Regions from separate parts of the Streptomyces sp. NPDC093510 genome, predicted to be linked through region 1. Evidence: riboswitches for the same ligand, from Rfam matches in the RefSeq annotation. Region 1 holds a riboswitch; the other holds the start of a gene.
What was found. A riboswitch is a leader RNA that binds a small molecule or an ion and turns the genes downstream of it on or off. The one in region 1 is predicted to bind thiamine pyrophosphate.

Region 1 (7,177 bases):
CGCCTCGACGCGATGGAGGAGGCCGACGGCCACCTGCTCGTGCACTCCGACACAACCGCCTATCTGGATTACGGTGACTCGATCGAGGCGGTGAACGACACCATCCGGGAGACCCTCACGCGCAACGACGCCGACGAGTGCTGGGACCTCTTCCGCAAGTTCACCAAGCGCTTCGCCTTCCGTGACGAGTCGGGCCCCTCGGCCGTGCGCGAACTTCTCGACATGTACGGCGGCACACGCATCGTCCACGGTCACAGCCCCATCCCCTACCTCCTGGGCGACGTCGGCTCCGAGGACGAGTCGGACGGCGGCGGTCCGGTCATCGAGGGCCCGCACGTCTACGCCGACGGCCTGGCCATCGCCATGGACGGCGGAGTGACCATGGCCGGAAAGCTACTGGTCTGCCAACTTCCCCTGCCTGTCTGAACGTTCCGCGGGCAGGCGCTCCTCTACACGATCACGCTGACCAGGGGGGCAATTTCCGGAAACCCCCTGTCACCGCGTGCCGTCACGGCTCTACCATCGGCTTATCCGTAGCAGGCTCCCCTCCGTTTCTGCCCAACGGCTCGCAGCCATGCGAGCCTCAGCCCTACGGAGCATCGGGGGATGCACATGAACAGCGCTCCACACCTGCTCAATGAGGACCGCCCCGAATACGAGCGGATCCTTGATGAGGCGCTGCGCACCGCACCTGACCGTCCTGAACTCGCCGCCGTGGGCCAGCGGCTCAACACCGAACAACTGCGCACCATGGCCCTGAACGCGACAGCACTGATCACGGCCGCAGCCGCGGCCGAGTACGCGCACTACGTGCAGGTTCGCGAGGAGTTGCGCGAACCTCGACCGTCGTCCACGTCGATCCGCGAAGGGAATGGACAGAGCGCCGCGGAGTCGGGCTCCGGCGGCGTCAGCCTCGCCACCACGATGGGCGAGGTCGCCGAACCAGCGGCAGCGGGAGCCGGGGCGATCGCCGTCGTCGCGGTCCTCGCACCCGTCCTCGCGGGGACGGCCGCCGCGATATTCCTGCTCGTCGGTTACATCCTGAAGATGCTCAACCCCGAGCCCGCCTTCGCGGACACCCTGCTCACCGCGGGGTGGCTGTTCGGCGCGCTCACCGCCGGGGGCATCCTGGTCGCCGCGGTCGGTCTGCTTCTGACCGCCCTGCGCAACGGCTCCACCTCGCTCCAGGCAGGACTGCACGGCGAACAGCACGAGGAGGTGTCCCGCGCCAGGGAAGACTGGGGCCGGGCGCTCCTCGAGCGGGGCGTCGTCCCGTTCCTGCGGGAGGCTCTGAGGGAACCGGGCGGGGCCCCCGCGGCCCGCACGCCGTCGGCGAACGCGGGTGGTTCCGGGGCACACGGCCGTATGCCCCAACTCGGCTATCACAGGCCGGGGTTCAGCAGCCCGGACGGCGGTCCCACCGCGGGGCCGCGTCCGAGCTTCTCGAGCCCCGACTTCTCGAGCCCCGATTTCGGCGGCCCCGACCACAAGCCGGAGTAGCGGCACCGGGGCTGGGCCGGGCGGGGCCAGGCCATGGGGCTCAACACCGCCTCGACGCGCCGCTGCCGGCGAGCGGCGGCGCAAGCCGGAGGCGTACCGACAGGTGGGTGGGACCGACACGTCCGCGACCGCCTTGTCCACACGGACGGGGCCACCCACGACGACAACCGAGAAACAGGGCACGCGCGAGAGCAGGGCAGTGCCCGGCCGAAAGCCGGCACACGGCCTTGCTCCCGCGCGAAGGCGCGACATCCCCGAAGGCCCGACGACCCGAAATCCCGTAGGCGTGACGCCGGACGGCCCGAGCGGGTCGGTCTCTGAGCCCCGGGTGCAGGATCTTTGGCGATCAGTGCCCATTCCCACTGCCATCTACACGTCGAACTGGCACTCCCATGCGCCGCCGCAAGCCAATCCGGTAGCCCTCTGTCTGACCCACCACAGGACTGCTCAGCAAATTGGGCAGCCCCCGAATAACAGAGCCGCACAACAGGGTCTTTTGCACCGCGCCAGGCATACGCTGGGCAAAGAGAGTGCGATCGCTGGACGTGCTGAGGACGGGCAACCCGTCTCCGTGGGATTGAGCCGCTGATGTCTCCCCAGAAGAAGATCACACCCGACACCGACGAGGGCTGATCAAAACTGGGGGCCCACATGGAACAGATCCAAGCAGTGCAGCAAGTTGACCGCTACGTGCACGAGAGGCGCTCGACGGACCAGATATTCGTCGGGTGGGGCATCTACTTCTTTCTTCTGTCGTGGGTGACGCTAGGAATCTATGGAGTCGTGCTGTTCTATCGCCGACTCAACCGTGCTGACCTCTTCAGAGGTCGCCGCATGCACTACTACAATGCGGTCATCGATGCCTCAAAGCAGTACGCCGAGGAGCATGGCCAGTACGGTCCCAGCCAAGATGAGCTGGACGACCTGCAGCGCTTCGTAAAAGAACGTTTCGAGGACGAGCACAAACCGATCAAAGCTGGACTCTCGCTCTTCCTGTCCTTCATCACGCTAGGGATCTACGGCTACATCGCCGTCTATCGGTCGATGCGCTTCTGGTGGCAGATCCAGCTCACGGAACAGGACTTCGACGACAAGCTCAGCGTCGCCTGGGTAAAGCTCGGGATTGTCCGGTACCCACTGACCTTCAAACCCGTCCAGATCCTGAACCGCAGTTTCGGTATGCACTTCCTCCTCTCGTTCGTCACGTTCGGGATCTACGGCATCGTGTGGGACTACCGACTTCACACCGACCCCGAGAAGCTCTACCCCGAGGTGCACTCCACCGAGGACGCCGTCCTCAACGCCCTGCGGGTCGCCGAACCGGTCCTCCCTCACTAGACATCCGCTGCTGTTCGCCGCACGAGGAAGCGCCGCCCCGGAAGTCGAAATCTCCCGGAACGGCGCTTACCTGCTCGTCAGTCCGCCAACGGCAGGTACACCCGATTACCGCTCGCCGCGAACTCCTTCGACTTCTGCTCCATGCCCGCCGCGATCTCCTCCGAGTCCAGATCACCGCCGTGCTGTCGACGGATGTCCTGCGAGATCTTCATGCTGCAGAACTTCGGCCCGCACATCGAGCAGAAGTGCGCCGTCTTCGCGGGCTCGGCCGGCAGCGTCTCGTCGTGGAACTCCCGTGCCGTGACCGGGTCGAGCGCCAGGTTGAACTGGTCCTCCCAGCGGAACTCGAAGCGTGCGTCCGAGAGCGCGTCGTCCCAGTCCTGTGCGCCCGGGTGCCCCTTGGCGAGGTCCGCCGCGTGCGCCGCGATCTTGTACGTGATGACACCGGTCTTCACGTCGTCGCGGTTGGGCAGACCCAGGTGCTCCTTGGGCGTGACGTAGCAGAGCATGGCCGTGCCCCACCAGCCGATCATCGCGGCGCCGATGCCGGAGGTGATGTGGTCGTAGGCGGGGGCGATGTCGGTGGTCAGCGGGCCGAGCGTGTAGAACGGCGCCTCCTCGCAGATCTCCTGCTGGAGGTCGATGTTCTCCTTGATCTTGTGCATCGGGACGTGACCGGGGCCCTCGATCATCGTCTGTACGTTGTGACGCTTGGCGATCGTGTTGAGTTCCCCGAGCGTCCTCAACTCGGCGAACTGCGCTTCGTCGTTGGCGTCCGCGATCGAACCGGGCCGCAGGCCGTCGCCGAGCGAGTACGTCACGTCGTACGCCGCGAGGATCTCGCAGAGCTCCTCGAAGTGCTCGTAGAGGAAGCTCTCCTTGTGGTGCGCGAGACACCAGGCGGCCATGATCGAACCGCCGCGCGAGACGATGCCGGTCTTGCGGCGCGCGGTGAGCGGGACGTACGGGAGGCGCACTCCCGCGTGGACCGTCATGTAGTCCACGCCCTGTTCGGCCTGCTCGATGACCGTGTCCTTGTAGATCTCCCAGGTCAGCTCCTCAGCCTTGCCGTCGACCTTCTCCAGGGCCTGGTAGAGGGGGACGGTGCCGATCGGGACGGGGGAGTTGCGCAGGACCCACTCGCGGGTGGTGTGGATGTTGCGGCCGGTGGACAGGTCCATGACCGTGTCCGCGCCCCACTGGGTCGCCCAGGTCATCTTGTCCACCTCCTCCTCGATGGAGGAAGTGACCGCGGAGTTGCCGATGTTGGCGTTCACCTTCACCAGGAACTTCTTGCCGATGATCATCGGCTCGATCTCCGGGTGGTTCACGTTGGCGGGGATCACCGCACGGCCCGCGGCGACCTCCGCCCGCACGATCTCGGGGTCCATGTTCTCGCGGATCCCGATGAACTCCATCTCGGGCGTGATCTCGCCGCGGCGGGCGTACGCGAGCTGCGTCACCGCCTGCCCCGCGCGGCCGCGGCGCGGCTGGCGGGGACGGCCGGGGAAGACCGCGTCCAGGTTCTTGAGCCCGCCGCGCGGCGAGGTGTGCTTGATGCCGTCGTCCTCGGGACGGGGCGGACGGCCCACGTACTCCTCGGTGTCGCCGCGGGCGATGATCCAGTTCTCCCGCAGCGGCGGCAGGCCGCGGCGTACGTCGGTCTCGGCCGACGGGTCGGTGTACGGGCCCGAAGTGTCGTACAGGGTGACGGCCTTGCCGTTGGTGAGGTGCACCTGGCGGACCGGCACGCGCAGGTCGGGGCGTGAACCCTCGACATACGCCTTGTGCCAGCCGATGGACTTCCCGGCCCCGTCAGCTGCGGTGGTGCTGTCGTCGCTGCTGGAGGCAGGCGTGCGTGCGTCCGATGTGGTCATGAGACCTACTCCCTACGCCGGCATTACCCGGTAACAGGTTCGGCGGTCGACGCAGCGGATCCCGTACGGTTCGTGCACTCCTGGTGCAGTTTCGTACGGAGGTCAGCGCCCTCTCAGCCCGGTGCTCCGAGCTCCCGCGATTGCAAAGGTGGCTCCACGCTAGCGTCATGTCGGCCGCGCTGAACAGAGGGCCCCCTCCGTTCTTGCGATGATCGGGCAGTGACCACCACAGAGCCGCCGCCCCCGCCGCCCTCGCAGCCGCCTGCCTCCGGGACGCCTCCGGAGGGGCACGGACACGGACATTCCCACAGCCACGGACCGGCCGCGCCCGTCTCCGAACACCTGCGCAAGGTCATCGCCGCGGTGCTGATTCCCTTCGCCACCGCGGTCGTCGTGGGGCTCGTGGTGCTCTGGCCCGGCGGCACACCCTCGCACGAGCGGACCGGTGTCGGTTTCGACCGGCAGACGCAGTCGGCCAAGGTGACGAAGGTGCAGGAGCTGCCCTGCAAGGACCTCAGCCCCTCGCAGCCCCCGCCGAACGGTGACACGTCCACCGCCGAGGGCCAGTCCGCCCAGTCCCGGGCCGCGGGCACCTGCAAGAAGGCGACGATCGAGGTGAGCAGCGGCAAGGACAGGGGCCGCACCTTCGTCGAGATCATCCAGCCGGACTCGCCCCGGCAACTGCGCCAGGGCCAAGAGGTGGTGGTCGCCTACGAGCCCAAGGCGCCCGAGGGGCTGCAGTACTCGGTCACCGATGTGAACCGAAAGATCCCGATGGCGCTGCTCGCCGGCATCTTCGCGCTCGCCGTCGTCGTGGTGGGACGGCTGCGCGGTGTGATGGCCCTGGTCGCGCTCGCCATCAGCTTCATGGTGCTCACGTTCTTCATCCTGCCGGCCATCCTTCAGGGCTCGAACCCGCTGGTCGTGGCGGTGATCGGGGCGAGCGCCATCATGCTGATCGCGCTCTATCTCTGCCATGGCCTCACCGCCCGCACCTCGGTCGCGGTACTCGGCACGCTCATCTCCCTCCTCCTCATCGGCCTGCTCGGCTCGCTCTTCATCGGCTGGGCCGCGCTCACCGGCAACACGGACGACAACACAGGCCTCATTCATGGCCTGTACCCGTCCATCGACATGAGCGGCCTGCTGCTCGCGGGCGTCATCATCGGCTCGCTCGGCGTCCTCGACGACGTGACCGTCACCCAGACCTCGGCGGTCTGGGAGCTGCATCAGGCCAATCCGACGATGGGCTGGCGTGGCCTGTACCGCGCGGGCATCCGCATCGGCCGCGACCACATCGCCTCGGTCGTCAACACCCTCGTCCTCGCCTACGCGGGTGCCGCACTGCCCCTGTTGCTGCTCTTCTCGATCGCGCAGTCCAGCGTGGGCACGGTCGCCAACAGCGAGTTGGTCGCCGAGGAGATCGTGCGCACTCTGATCGGCTCGATCGGTCTGGTCGCCTCTGTCCCGGTGACGACCGCGCTGGCCGCCCTGGTCGTTTCGGCGGACCGCACCCCCGCGGGCGGAGCGGGTGCCGTCGCCGGTTCGGGAGCTGCCGTCGGCTCAGGAGCTTCCGCCGGTGGCACCGGGAGCGGGGCTCGCTCCTTGCGGGGCGGTACGGGGCGACGCCGCAAGCGGTGACCGCGGCGGGGTGCCGCCCGTACGGACCACCACCGGCGCATCGCCGATGTACGGGCGGTGCACGAGCGGTGCGCTACCGGCCCGCCACCGGTCCCCTGAAATGCACCAAAATGCCTTCGCCGCACCTCCGTTGACGCCGGTAGGTCAGCCCGCGTTCTGCTCCTCGGCGAGGATGCGGTCGAGCGCCTCGTCGAGATGCGCCTCGAAGTCAGCGAGCGCCCGCTCCTGCCCGAGCGGCACCAACTTGTCCGTACGGTCGAGGAAGGCGAGCAGTGGCGGAATGCCCACCCGGAACAGCGCCCGGTCCCCGCCGACCTGCAGCCTGATCAGAGCCTCGTCGAACAGGTCGGGGCCGGTGGGCTCGACGCGGACATCACCGTCCCCGCACGGCCTACCCACCCCGTCGATCAGCAGCTCCCGCCCGAACGCCCAGGTCACCGGCGTGTCCCCCGGGAGATGGAACGTCAGCCGCACGGCATAGGGATCACCGATCTCGTAGCGCAGCTCCACCGGGATACGGAACGACAGCTCCTCGGAAACGAGGAAGCTCATCATGACCTCTGCCTGCACCGTCTCGCCCATCCGCCCTACCCCGTCACTTATCCCTCGGAGGCCAGGAACCAACTCCCCAGCACCTCTGGCATCTTGCTTAACGTGCCCAGCAGATCACAAGGAGTGAGTTTTCAGATGCTGATAGAGAAAGCGAGTGTTCCTAGTAGCTTTCCGATCTCCCGTTGCAACTGACGGGCAGCGGGCAGCAGCCGGTCTGCTTGGCTGGAGGGAACAGAAATGGCCATGGTCGCCGCGGTGTCACCGGCTGT
Region 2 (7,177 bases), on a different contig from region 1:
CGTCGATGAAGGCGGCGGGCACCTGGAGCGCCCGGTTCTCCCCACGGCGTACGGCGATCAGCTGGCCCTCCTTGACCAGCTGGCGCACACGGGTCACCTCGACATCGAGCATTTCCGCGATGTCGGGGAGGTGCAGCCAGTCGGGGACGAGAGCATCAGTCTTTGCGTCAATCTCGGTCACATGGTCAAGCGTATCCCTGGCCGGTGACACGCACCGGACGGCGCCCGTCCGGCTACAGCGCCGCCTTCTTCAGCGGGACCGACGGGTCCGCCGTCAGGCCCGCGTCCAGCCGGGTGCCCGACTCGATCAGCCTGCGGCCCTGGGCCAGGTCCCTGGGGCGGCCCACCGCGAGGACCGCGACGAGGGCGCCGTCCCGCAGCCAGCACACCGACCAGGCCACGCCCGTCGGGTCGCCGCGCCACACCAGCTCGTCCGCGGAGGCGTGGTGGCCCGCGTACTGCACGAAGCGGCCGAACTGCTCCGACCAGAAGTACGGCACCGGGTCGTACGCCGCCGGTGTCTCGCCGATGATGTTCGCCGCCACCGTGCGCGGGCCCTGCAGCGCGTTGTCCCAGTGGTGCACGAGAAGACGCTCGCCGTACCTTCCCGAAGGGAAGGAGGAGCAGTCGCCGACCGCGTACACGTCGGGGGCGGAGGCCCGCAGGCCGTCGTCGGTCACGACCTCCCGGTGGATTCCCAGCTCGATGTCGGAGCCGGCGAGCCAGGCCGTCGCGGGCCGCGCCCCGATGCCGACGACGACGGCGCCCGCGGGCAGCCGGGTCCCGTCGGACAGGACGACCTCGCCCGGTTCGACGCGCTCCACGCGCGCGTGGGTGCGCAGGACCGCCCCGGAGTCCGCGTACCAGCCCGTCATGGGGACCGCGACCTCTTCGGGCAGCGCCCCGGCGAGCGGCCGTGCGGCGGCCTCGACCACGGTGACGGAACAGCCCGCCTCGCGCGCGGCGGTCGCGAACTCCGCGCCGATCCAGCCCGCGCCGACGACCACGACGTCCTGCTGCCGGGCGAGGACCGGGCGCAGCCGCTCGGCGTCGTCCAGGGTGCGCAGGAGGTGCACGCCGGGGACGCCCTCGGTGCCGGGCAGCCGGATCGGTTCGGCGCCGGTCGCGACGACCAGGACGTCGTACGCGAGGGAGCCCTCGGCGGTGTCCAGCGCGTGGTCGGCGGGGCGCACGCCGGTGACCTCGCGGCCCAGGACCAGCTCGATGCCGAGCGCCTCGAAGTCGATGTCGAAGGCGGAGCCCTCCGCCTTGCCGAGCAGCACCGCCTTGGACAGCGGAGGCCTGTCGTACGGCTGGTGCGGCTCCGCCCCGACGAGGGTGACCGTTCCGGTGAACCCTTGTTCGCGCAGGGCCACCGCGGTCTGCACCCCGGCCATTCCGGCGCCGACGATGACGACGCGCCGCTCCGCCTGCCGCTGTTTCCCGCTCTGCCTCTGCTGGTCGCTCACCCGATCACTGTAGGACGGCCGCGGGGAGCGGCTTCAGGTGCGGGCGGGGAGATCTCTGACACACCGTCACTGCCCGCACCCGGACAGCTCCCCTACTGCCACGCGGAGCGACGGGCTAGGCTGACGGTGCAGAGCACTCGCGGGAGCCCGGACGCACCGGGCTGAGAGGGAGGCTGGGACGGCCTCCGACCGTACGAACCTGATCCGGGTCATGCCGGCGAAGGGAGGGGCTGGACGCCCATGCATCCACGTACGACAGCACCATCCGCCGCCTCTGACGTCCTCGTCGTGGGAGGCGGCGTCATCGGCCTGGTCACGGCCTGGCGGGCCGCCCAGCGCGGGCTCTCCGTCGCGCTCGTCGACCCCGAGCCGGGCGGCGGCGCCGCGCAGGTCGCGGCGGGCATGCTGGCCGCCGTCACCGAACTGCACTACGGCGAGCAGACGCTGCTCGGCCTCAACGTCGAATCCGCCCGCCGCTATCCCGCCTTCGCCGCCGAGCTGACCGAGGCGAGCGGGCAGGACCTCGGCTATCGCGCGTGCGGCACGCTCGCCGTCGCGCTCGACTCCGACGACCGCGCCCACCTGCGCGAACTCCACGCGCTGCAACGCCGTTCGGGGCTCGAATCGGAGTGGCTGAGCGGCCGCGAGTGCCGCCGCCTGGAGCCGATGCTCGCTCCGGGGGTACGCGGCGGGCTGCGGGTCGACGGCGACCACCAGGTCGACCCGCGCCGGCTCGCGGCGGCACTCGTGGTGGCCTGCGAGCGGGCCGGTGTGGCCGTCCACCGCGGCTGGGCGGAGCGCCTCTCGGTCGCGGACGACCGGGCGCGCGGCGTCGTCCTCGCCGACGGCACCGAGCTGAGCGCGGACCTGACTGTGCTGGCGGCGGGCAGTCTCAGCGGGCGTCTCGGAGGCGTCCCGGACGACGTCGTGCCGCCCGTGCGGCCCGTCAAGGGCCAGGTGCTGCGGCTGACGGTGCCGAAGGCGTACGCGCCGTTCCTGAGCCGCACCGTGCGGGCCGTGGTGCGCGGCAGCCACCTCTACCTCGTACCGCGCGAGAACGGCGAGCTCGTCGTCGGCGCGACCAGCGAGGAGCTCGGCTGGGACACGACGGTGACCGCGGGCGGCGTGTACGAACTGCTGCGGGACGCGCACGAACTCGTCCCCGGCATCACGGAGCTGCCGCTGACCGAGACCTGCGCCGGCCTGCGCCCCGGCTCGCCGGACAACGCGCCGCTGCTCGGCCCGACGCGCCTCGCCGGGCTCCACCTGGCCACCGGGCACCACCGCAACGGCGTCCTGCTGACGCCTCTCACAGGTGACGTCATGGCGCACGCCCTGACCACCGGTGAACTGCCGGACGAGGCGCTCCCGTTCACCCCGCTCCGCTTCGCCGAGCCCTCCCCCGTACCCCCTCCCGCCACGCCGCACTTCACGGAGCAGCACGCATGAGCACGCCCTTCGCCGTTTCCGTCAACGGGGAGGCACGCGACGTGGCCTCGGGCACCACGCTCGAAGCCGTCGTGGCCACCCTCTCCTCGGCGCACTCCGGTGTCGCCGCCGCCGTCAACGAAACCGTCGTCCCGCGCGCGCAGTGGCCCGCCACGACGCTCGCCGAGGGCGACCGCGTCGAAATACTCACCGCCGTCCAGGGAGGCTGAACCACCATGGCAGACGACCCCTTCGTCATCGGCGGGCTCACCCTCTCCTCGCGCCTGATCATGGGCACGGGAGGGGCGCCCAGCCTCGACGTCCTGGAGCGGTCCCTCGTCGCGTCCGGCACGGAGCTGACCACCGTCGCGATGCGCCGCCTCGACCCGGGCGTGCAGGGCTCCGTGCTCTCCGTCCTGGACCGGCTCGGCATCCGTGTCCTGCCCAACACGGCGGGCTGCTTCACGGCGGGCGAGGCCGTCCTGACCGCCCGGCTCGCGCGGGAGGCGCTCGGCACGGACCTGGTGAAGCTGGAGGTGATCGCCGACGAGCGCACCCTGCTGCCCGATCCGGTCGAGCTCCTGGACGCCGCCGAGACCTTGGTGGACGACGGTTTCACCGTCCTGCCGTACACGAACGACGACCCGGTGCTCGCGCGGAAGCTGGAGGACGTGGGCTGCGCGGCGATCATGCCGCTCGGCTCGCCCATCGGCTCCGGGCTCGGCATCCGCAATCCGCACAACTTCCAGCTGATCGTGGAGCACGCGCGCGTGCCGGTGATCCTCGACGCGGGCGCGGGCACGGCGTCCGACGCGGTGATCGCGATGGAGCTGGGGTGCGCGGGTGTGATGCTCGCCTCCGCGGTGACGCGGGCGCAGGAGCCGGTCCTGATGGCCGAGGCCATGCGGCACGGCGTCGAGGCCGGGCGGCTCGCGCGCCGGGCCGGGCGTATCCCGCGGCGGCACTTCGCCGAGGCGTCCTCTCCTGCGGAGGGTATGGCGCGGCTCGATCCGGAGCGGCCCGCGTTCTGACACCCTCGCCGTGCCAGGGAGGGTCTGTTCGTTCGCGGCTGCCCGCCAGTGGGGGCTTGTCGCGCGGTTCCCCGCGCCCCTGACGGGGCGCCCCGGCCCGTCGCCTGTCACAGCTCGGCTGCAGTCCGGCCGCGGGGAGGACCGGCCGGGACGAGGTGTCGGTGGCGGCTCGTAGACTCCCCTGCGTGGACACGACCCTTCAGGACCCGCTCGTCGGGCAGCTGCTCGACAGCCGTTACCGCATCGACGGGCGCGTCGCGGTCGGCGGGATGGCCACGGTCTACCGGGCCGTGGACACCCGCCTCGACCGCGTGCTCGCGCTCAAGGTGATGCACCCGACGCTGGCGGCCGACGCCTCCTTCGTGGACCGTTTCATCCGCGAGGCCAAATCGGTGGCCCGCCTCTCCCATCCGAACGTGGTCGGTGTCTTCGACCAGGGCACGGACGGGTCGTACGTCTACCTCGCGATGGAGTACGTCGCGGGCTGCACCCTGCGCGACGTCCTGCGCGAGCGCGGCGCCCTCCAGCCGCGGGCCGCGCTCGACATCCTGGAGCCGGTCCTCGCCGCGCTCGGCGCCGCGCACCGCGCCGGCTTCGTGCACCGCGACATGAAGCCCGAGAACGTCCTCATAGGGGACGACGGCCGGGTAAAGGTCGCCGACTTCGGGCTCGTCCGCGCGGTGGACACCGTCACGAACACGACGGGCACCGTCCTCGGCACCGTCTCCTACCTCGCCCCCGAGCAGATCGAGCACGGCACGGCGGACACCCGCGTGGACGTGTACGCGTGCGGGGTCGTGCTCTACGAAATGCTGACCGGCGCCAAGCCGCACTCCGGGGACTCCCCCGCCCAGGTCCTCTACCAGCACCTCAACGAAGACGTGCCGCCCCCGTCGGCGGCCGTCCCCGGGCTCCCCTTCGCGCTCGACGAGCTGGTCGCCTCCGCCACCGCGCGCACCCCCGACATCCGCCCGTACGACGCCGTGGCGCTCCTCGCCCAGCTCAGGGAGGCGCGCGCCGCCCTGACCGAGGAGCAGCTCGACGCGGTGCCGCCGCAGGCGCGCGCGGCGGAGCACGAGGGCCGCGACATCTCCGCGGACCGCACGAGCGTGATCCCGCGCGCGGCCCGCTCCGTCCAGCTCCCGCTGCCCGCCGAGGGCGAGCGGAGCGGCGAGGACGCGCTGAACCGCACCAGCGTCCTGGCGACCCCGCCGCCCGGTCCGCCCGGCCCTCCCGCCCCCGGCCGCGGCTCCCGCAGGCGGTTCGATCCGCGCCGCCGCACCATCGCGGTCATAGCGGGCGTCCTGCTGGTCCTGGGCATCGGCACGGGCGTCTGGTACATCAACTCGGGCCAGTTCACGGAGGTCCCGCCGATCCTGGCGAAGACCGAGGCGCAGGCGAAGCAGCGGCTCGACGAGGCCGGGCTCGATGTGAAGGGCGTCGAGCGCAAGTACAGCGACACGGACAAGCGCGGCACGGTCATGGACAGCGACCCCGCGGCGGGCGACCGCATCCGGCAGAACGACGGGGTGACGCTGATCATCTCGCTTGGCCCGGAGACCGTGAAGGTCCCGGACGTGAAGAACCTCCCGCTGGCCACGGCGAAGAAGGAGCTCAAGGGCGCCGGGCTCGCGCCGGGCATGGTGACCAAGAAGTTCAGCGAGAGCATCGACAAGGGCTCCGTGCTCAGCACGGACCCGCGGGCCGGCTTCACCCGCAAGGCGGGTTCGGCCGTCGCCCTGGTCGTCAGCAAGGGCCGTCCGGTCGAGGTCCCCGACGTGACGGGCGAGTCCCAGGCCGACGCCACCGAAGACCTGGAGGAGGCCGGGCTCAAGGTCGAGATCGCCCCGGAGCGGGTCCACTCCGACGAGGACAAGGGCGACGTCGTCAAGCAGTTGCCCGCCCGGGACGAGACGGTCGCGGAGGGTGACACGGTCAAGCTGACGATCTCCAAGGGCCCGCCGATGGTCGAGGTCCCGGACGTCACCGGCATGAGCGTCGACGAGGCCAGGGACGAGCTGGAGGGCGCGGGCTTCGAGGTCGACGAGGACCGCGGCCTGCTGGGCATCTTCGGGGACACCGTGAAGAAGCAGTCGGTGGACGGCGGCGACAAGGCGCCGAAGAACTCGACGATCACCATCACGATCCGCTGAGCCGGGGCCGGGCCCGTCGCCCGGTCCCGACCGTTCGGGAGCATCCGCGCGCGCGTGCCACCCTTGACGTCGTGAGCAGCAACAAGTCCCCCAACGCAGTGTCCCGCAATCCCGTAGGCGGCCATGTCCCGGTGGCCGGCGGACTCGCCTCCGTCGGCCTCTCGTACGCCCGTGACCTCGGCGCCGAGACCGTCCAGGTCTTCGTCGCCAACCCGCGCGGCTGGGCGACCCCGCCCGGCAACCCGAAGCAGGACGAGGCGTTCCGCGCGGCCTGTGCCGCCGAGAACATCCCGGCGTACGTCCACGCGCCCTACCTCATCAACTTCGGCTCGCACACCGAGGCGACCGTCGAGAAGTCCGTGGAGTCCCTGCGCCACTCGCTGCGCAGGGCCCGCGCGATCGGCGCGCTCGGCGTCGTCGTGCACACCGGCTCGGCGACCGGTGGCCGGGACCGCGCGGTCGCCCTGAAGCAGGTGCGCGACCGGATGCTGCCTCTCCTCGACGAGCTGACGCACGACGACGACCCGTTCCTGCTCCTGGAGTCGACCGCGGGCCAGGGCGCCTCGCTCTGCTCCCGCACCTGGGACTTCGGCCCGTACTTCGAGGCGCTCGACTCCCACCCCAAGCTGGGCATCTGCCTGGACACCTGCCACATCTACGCGGCGGGCCACGACCTGGCGGGCCCCGGCGGCATGAAGCAGACCCTGGACCTCCTCGTGGACACGGTCGGCGAGGGCCGTCTGAAGCTCGTGCACGCCAACGACTCCAAGGACGTCGTCGGCGCCCACAAGGACCGCCACGAGAACATCGGCACCGGCCACATCGGCGAGGAGCCGTTCCGCGAGCTGATGCTGCACCCGGCCACCGAGGGCGTGCCGCTGGTCATCGAGACGCCCGGCGGCAAGGAGGGGCACGCGGCGGACGTGGCCCGGCTGAAGGCGCTCAGGGGCCTGTAGCGACGCGGTGGACGGTGCGCCGGGCTAGAACTCGGGGCCGTCCCCGGGCTCCTCCTGGTACGAGTAGCGCTGCTCCTGCCAGGGGTCGCCGAGGTTGTGGTAGCCGCGCTCCTCCCAGAAGCCGCGGCGGTCGGCGGTCA

Region 2: it holds a riboswitch for thiamine pyrophosphate, as region 1 does, so the genes downstream of both, thiO (glycine oxidase ThiO) here and thiC (phosphomethylpyrimidine synthase ThiC) in region 1, are expected to answer to the same signal.

What each region holds. Positions count from the first base shown of each region.
Region 1 is NZ_JBFBEE010000015.1:48,239-55,415, forward strand. Features, by position in the region: gene AB0N81_RS24370 (metallophosphoesterase) at 1-426, shown strand, start outside; gene AB0N81_RS24375 (hypothetical protein) at 607-1,500, shown strand; gene AB0N81_RS24380 (DUF4234 domain-containing protein) at 2,152-2,838, shown strand; gene thiC (phosphomethylpyrimidine synthase ThiC) at 2,916-4,715, opposite strand; TPP riboswitch at 4,708-4,863, opposite strand; gene AB0N81_RS24390 (YibE/F family protein) at 4,935-6,356, shown strand; gene AB0N81_RS24395 (SsgA family sporulation/cell division regulator) at 6,501-6,938, opposite strand; gene AB0N81_RS24400 (helix-turn-helix domain-containing protein) at 7,040-7,177, opposite strand, start outside.
Region 2 is NZ_JBFBEE010000004.1:46,958-54,134, reverse strand. Features, by position in the region: gene AB0N81_RS07310 (Rv2175c family DNA-binding protein) at 1-181, opposite strand, end outside; gene AB0N81_RS07305 (FAD-dependent oxidoreductase) at 234-1,397, opposite strand; TPP riboswitch at 1,599-1,712, shown strand; gene thiO (glycine oxidase ThiO) at 1,710-2,918, shown strand; gene thiS (sulfur carrier protein ThiS) at 2,915-3,127, shown strand; gene AB0N81_RS07290 (thiazole synthase) at 3,134-3,928, shown strand; gene pknB (Stk1 family PASTA domain-containing Ser/Thr kinase) at 4,114-6,081, shown strand; gene AB0N81_RS07280 (deoxyribonuclease IV) at 6,153-7,037, shown strand; gene AB0N81_RS07275 (sulfite oxidase-like oxidoreductase) at 7,062-7,177, opposite strand, start outside.